2 regions of the Cupriavidus metallidurans CH34 genome follow, and region 1 is predicted to be linked to the other one. Evidence: predicted binding sites of a transcription regulator. Region 1 holds the regulator's gene; the other holds the start of a gene.
The links. Region 1 encodes sigma-54, which starts transcription at its own class of promoters, with help from an activator protein. Its sites were predicted from a motif close to TGGCANGNAANCTGCTTT; they were not measured.

Region 1 (4,572 bases):
AAATCGCGCGCGCGCTGGCGTCGGCGCCGCGCTTCATCCTGCTCGACGAACCATTCGCGGGCGTGGACCCGATCGCCGTGGGCGAGATCCAGCGCATCGTCAGCTTCCTGAAGGCACGCAACATCGGCGTGCTGATTACCGACCACAACGTGCGCGAAACGCTGGGCATCTGCGACCACGCATACATCATCAGCGAAGGCACCGTGCTGGCCGAGGGACAGCCCGAGGAAATCATCGCCAACGAGTCTGTGCGACGCGTCTATCTGGGCGAGAACTTCCGCATGTGATCAAGCGGCCGCGACGCCGCTTTGCAGCATTCGTCAACTAGCCGTTGGCGATCACGAAGTGTCAGCGATAGGCGATAGCAATTTCCGTTCCAACAACGGGAAGATGCGCATAGAATAGGTCGCATGAAACCATCGCTTCAGCTTCGACTTTCCCAGCATCTGGCTCTGACTCCTCAACTGCAGCAGTCCATCCGGCTGCTGCAGTTATCCACACTGGAGCTGCAACAGGAAGTCGAGCAGGCGCTGACCGAGAATCCACTGCTCGAACGCGAGAACGACTGGATCGAAAGCCCGCTGCGCGTGGCCGCGGACGGGTCGGTCAACGTGCAAAGCGCCCCGGCGCCAGCATCTTCCGAACCGCAAGGTAACGGCGACGATCGCGCGAACGGCGCCAATGGCGAAGACGACAGCTACGGCGACAGCGCGGGTGACGATTACGGCAGCGACTGGAGCCTGGACGATTTCGCTCGCCGGCCTCAGGGCGATGATGACGAGAAGACGCCGATGCAGCTTCGCGAAGCGGAACCCACGCTGCGCGAATACCTGATGGAACAGCTCACGCCGCTGAAGATCTCCACGCGTGACAAGGGCCTGGCCATCTTCCTGATCGAGTCGCTTGACGACGACGGCTACCTGGGCGCAACGCTCGACGAGATCTGTTCGGAACTGCCCAAGGAACTCGAATTCGAAGTCGATGAAGTGCAGGCGATACTGACCCTGCTGCAGAGCTTCGACCCGCCTGGCGTGGGTGCGCGCAACGCGGCGGAATGCCTCACCCTGCAACTGCGCCGTCTGCAACATCCGCAGCGGGACCTTGCATTATCGATCGTCAACCACCACCTGGAGTTATTGGCCGTGCGTGACTACACGCGGCTCAAGAAAGCCCTGCAGGTTGACGAAATTGCACTTAAGGCCGCGCACGATCTGATCCGCTCGCTCGCACCGTATCCCGGACATGCCTACAGCCGTCCGGAAGCGGACTTCGTGGTACCGGATGTGTTCGTGCGCAAGAGTGGCAGTAGCTGGATCGCACAGCTCAATCCCGACGTGATGCCGCGTCTGCGCATCAACGACATGTACGCGCAGATTTTGCGCGGTGCAAAAGGGGAAGCGGGCGCGGCCGGGCTGCAGCAGAAGCTCCAGGAGGCGCGGTGGCTCATCAAGAACATTCAGCAGCGTTTCGACACGATCCTGCGTGTTGCGCAGGCAATTGTGGAGCGTCAAAGGAACTTTTTCTCGCACGGGGAAATCGCGATGCGCCCCTTGGTTTTGCGGGAGATTGCCGATACACTGGGTCTACACGAGTCGACCATTTCCCGGGTGACTACGAATAAATACATGGCCACGCCGATGGGTACTTTCGAGTTGAAGTACTTCTTTGGTAGCCACGTCTCCACGGAGACTGGCGGCGCGGCCTCATCCACGGCGATCCGCGCGCTGATCAAGCAACTGATAGGAGCCGAAGAACCCAGGAATCCCCTTTCCGACAGCCGCATCGCCGAGTTGCTGGGCGAACAGGGCTTTGTGGTCGCACGCCGCACGGTGGCCAAGTACCGCGAAGCGCTGAAGATCCCCGCAGTCAATCTCCGCAAGACTTTGTAGCCGAGCCGCAACCGCCTGCCTGGTGCGGCTCTTTCAGAAGGAGAAGCGCTATGAACTTCAAGATCAGTGGACACCACCTCGACATCACGCCGCCGCTGCGTGAGTATGTGGAAACGAAACTGGAGCGAATTGTCAGACATTTCGATCAGGTCATTGGCGTAAGCGTGCTGCTATCCGTAGACAACCATAAGGAAAAGGACAAGCGTCAGTACGCGGAAATCAACCTGCACCTCAAGGGCAAGGACATCTTCGTCGAAGCGCATCATGAAGACCTTTATGCTGCAATCGACTGCCTGGTCGACAAGCTCGACCGCCAGGTGATCCGCTACAAGGACCGCGTGCAAGGGCATGACCGGGAAGCGGTCAAGTACCAGATGGCCGCCGAACAACTACAACAACAATAAGTTGGCGGCGACACCAGGTCGCCCCTTAGAGGATAGATAGGAAGAGCAAAGCCGCGCATCTGCGCGGCTTTTTTGATGGGCGCGAGGCGGACGCGCCGCTGGCGCACCCGTTACCCGAGTACCAGCCCTGCAACATTTGGTCAGCCGGGGGTGTTCGCAACTGACGCCGCTCGGTGTATGCTGCGCCATACAACAACTACAGACAGGACGGCCCCGGACAACCGGCCCGGCATTCCGCGTGGCAAAAGATCACGCGATGGCGGGTGGCAGTTTTCTGGGTGGGCAATCCGACCGGCAAGCTCGCGGCACCACTCGCGGCGCCGGCGCCGCAGCGCACAAGTGCGCAGTGGCCCTGCTCTATAATGGCCGGACGCTCCAATGCGGGCGTCCTTTTGCGCTCAATAGCCTGAATTGCCCAACGCAGCGGGACGACTCATGTGCGTCGGCTCGCCTTTCTGACTCCTCGTGCATCGCCCATGAATCGTTTGGCCAAATTGCTGCCACCCGGCAACATTAATCTCGACGTCACCGTCACCAGCAAGAAGCGGGTCTTCGAGCAAGCCGGGCTCCTGTTCGAGAACAACCATGGCGTAGCCCGGGCCACCGTGACCGACAACCTGTTCGCGCGCGAATCGCTCGGGTCCACCGGTCTTGGCGCCGGCGTCGCCATTCCGCATGGCCGCATCAAGGGACTCAAGCAGCCTCTGGCTGCCTTCATGCGCCTGGCCGAGCCAATTCCGTTCGAATCGCCCGACGGCAAACCGGTGTCGCTGCTGATCTTCCTGCTTGTGCCCGAGCAGGCCACCCAGCAGCATCTGGAGATTCTTTCGGAAATCGCCCAGTTGTTGTCGGACCGGGAAATGCGTGAAGGACTGGCCACGTTACCCACGCCCGAAGCGGTCCACGAGTTACTGACCCAGTGGCACCCCTGACACGACGGCAGGCCAGCGCAGCCTGACGCGATACCCGCGATACAGCCCCTCCCGAAAAGTCATCCCGCATGGAACTCACCGGCGTCACCTCCCAGTCGATCTTCGACGACAACGCAGCCGACATCAAACTCTCCTGGGTCGCCGGTCTGGAAGGGGCCGATCGTGCCTTCGACGTGGAATTCGCGCGGGAGGCAACATCGGCTGCCGATCTGGTCGGCCACCTGAACCTGATCCACCCGAACCGGATTCAGGTACTCGGCAAACCCGAGATCCTTTACTACCAGCGCCTCGACGACGAACCCCGCAAGCGTCAGATGGGCGAGCTGATCCTGCTGGAGCCGCCATTCCTGGTGGTGGCGGATGGCATGGAGCCGCCGCCCGACCTGGAACTGCGCTGCACGCGCTCATCGACTCCACTGTTCACGACGCCGGTATCCTCGGCGGCCGTCATCGACCACCTCCGCCTGTACCTGTCGCGCATCTCCGCACCGCGCGTCACCATGCACGGCGTGTTCCTCGACATCCTCGGCATGGGCGTGCTGATCATGGGTGAGTCGGGCCTTGGCAAGAGCGAACTGGGCCTGGAACTGATCTCGCGCGGACACGGCCTGGTGGCCGACGACGCCGTCGATTTCGTGCGGCTTGGCCCGGATTTCATTGAGGGCCGCTGCCCGCCGCTGCTGCAGAACCTGCTTGAAGTCCGCGGCCTGGGCCTGCTCGACATCAAGACGATCTTCGGTGAGACCGCCGTGCGGCGGAAGATGAAGCTCAAGCTCGTGGTGCAATTGGTGCGCCGCAACGACGGCGAGTTCGAGCGCCTGCCGCTTGATTCCCAGTACCTCGACGTTCTTGGCCTCCCGATCCACATGGTGAAGATCCAGGTGGCAGCCGGCCGAAACCTCGCCGTGCTGGTGGAAGCCGCCGTCCGCAACACGATACTGCGCCTGCGCGGCATCGATACCCTCCGCGACTTCATGGATCGTCAGCGGGCAGCAATGCAGGCTGACGTGGTTTCCCGCGGCCAGGGTCGGCTGCTCTGATCAGACAATTCCGGCAGTTTTGTGAAACGCCGGCGTCGCTTTCAATTGCTTACAAGCGGCCGGCCTCCCCTCGTCAACGCGCTTTGGGCGTGCGCCGTTTTGTGCTTCAATGGGCATCGAGCCCAGTCCGGTACCGCCAGCCGCCGCGCTGCATCCTGAAGGTCGGCGTCCGGCCATGATGTGTTTCCACAGCCAGGAGAGAAGCATGAAGAAACTGATCGCGATGTGCGTGCTGGTTACCCCTCTGTTCGCCACGGGCGCGTTCGCCCAAGGCGCCTCGGCCCCGGCCGCTGAAAAATCTGGCAAA
Region 2 (4,572 bases), 720 kb from region 1:
CAGCGCGATCATGGTGCTGTCGTTCATCGTGTGGCTGCACCACTTCTTCACGATGGGCTCTGGCGCCAACGTGAACGCGTTCTTCGGCATCACGACGATGATCATCTCGATCCCGACGGGCGTGAAGATCTTCAACTGGCTGTTCACGATGTACCGTGGCCGCGTGCAATTCACGTCGCCGGTGCTGTGGACGCTGGGCTTCATGATCACGTTCGTGATCGGTGGCATGACCGGCGTGCTGATGGCCGTGCCGGCTGCTGACTTCGTGCTGCACAACAGCCTGTTCCTGATTGCTCACTTCCACAACGTGATCATCGGCGGCGTGCTGTTTGGCTACCTGGCCGGCGTGACCTACTGGTGGCCGAAGGCCTTCGGCTTCAAGCTGAACGAGCGTCTGGGCAAGTGCGCCTTCTGGTGCTGGCTGGTGGGCTTCTACTTCGCCTTCATGCCGCTGTACGTGCTGGGCCTGATGGGCATGACCCGTCGTCTGAACCACACCGACAACCCGGCCTGGACGCCGTGGCTGCATCTGGCCGTGGTGGGCGTGGTGTTCGTGGCGCTGGGCATCTTCTTCCAGGTGCTGCAGATCGTCGTGTCGATCCGCGACCGCAAGAAGCTGGCAGACGTGACGGGCGACCCGTGGGGTGGCCGCACGCTGGAATGGGCAACCTCGTCGCCGCCGGCGTTCTACAACTTCGCGCACACCCCGGTGGTGCGTGACCTGGACGCGTTTGCCGACATGAAGGCACGTGGCGAGACGATCCGCACGGATGGCTTCGAGCAGATTCACATGCCGAAGAACACCGCGGCTGGTTTCTACATGGGTGCATTCAGCCTGGTGCTGGGCTTCGCGCTGACGTGGCACATCTGGTGGCTTGCCGCCGTGGGCCTGATCGGCATGGTCGTGGCGTTTATCCGCCGCGCCAACGATGACCACATCGATTACTACGTGCCGGCCTCCGAGGTCGAGCAGATCGAAACGCGCTACCAGCAGCGCATTGCTGCCCAGGGCTGATAACCATGTCGACAGAAGTTCTTGACCGCTTCGGGGCGAAAGCCCCCGCGCATGCGCACTCGCACGACGAGGCGCACGACCACGCGCATCACGACACCAGCGAGAACACCGTCTTCGGTTTCTGGCTGTACCTGATGAGCGACTGCATCTTGTTCGCGTGCCTGTTCGCCGCCTTCGCCGTCCTGCGCGGCGAAGTGGCGGGTGGCCCGTCGGGCAAGGAGATCTTCGAGCTCAACTACGTGCTCGTGGAAACCGCCATCCTGCTGTTCTCGTCGATCACCTACGGCTTTGCCATGGTGTCGATGCAGAACCATCAGAAGGGCCGCGTGATGTTCTGGCTGGGCGTGACGTTCCTGCTGGGCGCCGCGTTCATGGGCATGGAAATCAACGAGTTCGCGCACCTGATTCACGAGGGTGCCGGCCCGAGCCGCAGCGCGTTCCTGTCGTCGTTCTTCACGCTCGTGGGTACCCACGGTCTGCACGTTGCCAGCGGCATGCTGTGGATGCTCGTGCTGATGTGGCAACTGTCGAAGAAGGGCCTGACCCCGGTCGTGGCCAAGCGCCTGAACTGCCTCAGCCTGTTCTGGCACTTCCTGGACGTGGTCTGGATCGGTGTGTTCACCGTGGTCTACCTGATGGGAGCAATGTAAATGGCACAGCAACACGCTTCGACCGCCGCTCACGGCGCGTCGCATGGCCACAGCAGCGTCAAGTCGTATGTGATTGGCTTCGTGCTGGCGGTGATCCTGACCGTGATTCCGTTCAAGATCGTCATGGACGGCACGATGGAACGCGGCACGATGCTGTGGATCATCCTGGGCATGGCGGCCGTGCAGATCGTCGTGCATCTGAAGTACTTCCTGCATCTGGATGGTTCGAACGGTCAGCGCTGGAACGTGATGGCGCTGCTGTTCACGGTACTGATCCTGTTCATTGTGCTGGCCGGTTCGCTCTGGATCATGCACAACATGAACGCCAACATGATGCCGTGGATGAAGTAACGGATCATACGGTCGTTTGAAAAACGGGGCCTTTGGGCCCCGTTTTTTATTGGCCACGGTGCGCAACGCACCGGCATCGGCCACGGCTGCACCGGTTCACGCCGGACCGCACCCGAACGGCGCTGCACATTCGCGGTGCGCCGGCGGATTTCCCTCTGGCCCCGCCGGCGGCACCAGCGTGGTGCGGCACGGTCCCCCTCCCGTCGATTTGTCACGTAATGGTGACCCGGTCACGCGTGTTTCCCTTGGCACGCTAGTTGCAGATGTGCTCTCCGGGGTGCGTAGTCCCTAATCACATACGACAAACTGGGAGCTGCAATGAAACGACGTGACATGCTGAAGCTGTCGGCGGTGGCCGCCGCGGCGATGATCGGTACCAGCCCGCTGATGGCGCAGACCAAGGAGCCGATCAAGGTCGGCATCCTGCATTCGCTATCGGGCACGATGGCCATCTCCGAAACGTCGCTCAAGGACGTGGCGCTGATGACGATCGACGAGATCAACAAGAGCGGCGGCGTGCTGGGCCGCAAGCTCGAGCCCGTGGTGGTGGACCCCGCTTCCAACTGGCCGCTCTTCGCGGAGAAGGCGCGTCAGCTCATCACCAAGGACAAGGTGGCGGTCACGTTCGGATGCTGGACGTCGGTATCGCGCAAGTCGGTGCTCCCGGTCTATGAGGAAACCAACGCGCTGCTGTTCTACCCGGTGCAGTACGAAGGTGAGGAGATGTCGAAGAACGTGTTTTACACGGGCGCGGCACCCAACCAGCAGGCGATCCCGGCGGTGGAATACCTGATGAGCAAGGAGGGCGGCGGTGCGAAGCGCTTCTTCCTGCTGGGTACCGACTACGTCTATCCGCGCACTACCAACAAGATCCTGCGTGCGTTCCTGAAGAGCAAGGGCGTGGAGGACAAGGACATCGAAGAGGTTTACACCCCGTTCGGTCATAGCGACTACCAGACCATCGTCGCCAACATCAAGAAGTTCTCGCAGGGTGGCAAGACCGCCGTGATCTCCACGATCAATGGCGACTCGAACGTGCCGTTCTACAAGGAACTCGGCAACGCCGGCCTGAAGGCCAAGGACGTGCCGGTGGTGGCCTTCTCGGTGGGCGAGGAAGAACTGCGCGGCATCGACACCAAGCCGCTGGTGGGCCATCTGGCTGCATGGAACTACTTCATGTCGGTCAAGAACCCCGAGAACGAAGCGTTCAAAAAGCAGTGGGCCGCGTGGGTCAAGGCCAACAACCTGCCGGGCGGCGACAAGCGCGTGACCAACGACCCGATGGAAGCTACCTACGTGGGCATCCATATGTGGGCGCAGGCCGTGAAGAAGGCTGGCAGCACCGATCCGGACAAGGTGCGTGCCGCGATGTACGGCCAGACCTTCAAGGCGCCCGATGGCTTCACGCTGACGATGGGTGACAACCACCATCTCTACAAGCCCGTGATGATTGGCGAGGTCAAGGGCGACGGCCAGTTCTCGGTGGTGTGGAAGACGCCGAAGCCGGTCCGCGCGCAACCGTGGAGCCCGTTCATCGCCGGCAATGAAGGCAAGGCGGACAAGGTGGCGGGGAACTGACGGTCTGTTGCTCCCACTCCCGTGCTCGGGAGTGGGAGCAAACCACAGGTGAATGCCAACAACCCCAAGATGCGATCCATCGCGCGAACCAGGCTCCTGAATGCACCGACCCAATATCCGTACATGGCTGCGTGTCATGCTCGCCGCGCTGCTGCTGGCCGCGGCACCGTTGTGGGCCGCCACGCCGCTGACGCAGGCCGACCTCAAGCCATTGGCCGAGGATGACTACGATGCCAAGACCGCGGCGCTGAACAAGCTCACTCAGGCGCCGGCGGAGCAGGCCGGCCCGATCCTGAAGGCCTTGCAGGATGACGCGCTGCAGTACGCGCCCTCAGTCGGCATGGTGCGCCAGGATGGCGACAAGACCGTCGACGCGGTCACCGGCAAGCCGGTCATCGTGAAGGCGGACGAGCTCGAATCGCTGACGCTGAATAACAGCCTGCGCGCCATCGTCGATAGTGCCGCGAGCAGCCTGGAGCTGCAGTCACCGGACATCGCGGTGCGCACGCAGGCCATCAGTACGCTGTTCGATCAACCAGAGAACGCTTCGCGTGCGGCGGTGGAGGCCGCGCGCAAGGCCGAGGCCGATGCCGGACTGCGGGCGAGGCTCGACGTGATCTGGGCCAACACGGTTCTCGCGCAAGGTGCCGAAGCGGGCCGGGACGCGCGTATCGAGGCGATTCGCATCCTCGGCCACGACAGCAATCCGCAATCGCGCCAGAAGCTGATGCCGCTGGTCGAGCGCGACGCGGCCGGCAAGTACAAAGAGGCCGACGAAGGCGTGCGCGTGGCCGCGCAAGTGGCCATTGACCAGTTGCGGACCGAACAGCGCCGCGCCGAACTGCTCGGCAACCTGTTCGCGGGTCTGAGCCTTGGCAGCGTGCTGCTGCTGGCGGCGCTGGGTCTGGCGATCACGTATGGGCTGATCGGCGTCATCAACATGGCGCACGGCGAGTTTCTGATGATCGGCGCCTATGC

Region 2: urtA (urea ABC transporter substrate-binding protein) is a predicted target of sigma-54. The motif match lies at 2,263-2,280, and genes of this name have one in related genera.

The regions. Positions count from the first base shown of each region.
Region 1 is NC_007973.1:315,935-320,506, reverse strand. It holds gene lptB (LPS export ABC transporter ATP-binding protein) at 1-287, shown strand, start outside; gene RMET_RS01540 (RNA polymerase factor sigma-54) at 411-1,889, shown strand; gene hpf (ribosome hibernation-promoting factor, HPF/YfiA family) at 1,940-2,293, shown strand; gene ptsN (PTS IIA-like nitrogen regulatory protein PtsN) at 2,770-3,225, shown strand; gene hprK (HPr(Ser) kinase/phosphatase) at 3,294-4,265, shown strand; gene RMET_RS01520 (PsiF family protein) at 4,471-4,572, shown strand, end outside.
Region 2 is NC_007973.1:1,035,287-1,039,858, forward strand. It holds gene cyoB (cytochrome o ubiquinol oxidase subunit I) at 1-1,015, shown strand, start outside; gene cyoC (cytochrome o ubiquinol oxidase subunit III) at 1,021-1,665, shown strand; gene cyoD (cytochrome o ubiquinol oxidase subunit IV) at 1,666-2,016, shown strand; gene urtA (urea ABC transporter substrate-binding protein) at 2,335-3,594, shown strand; gene urtB (urea ABC transporter permease subunit UrtB) at 3,695-4,572, shown strand, end outside.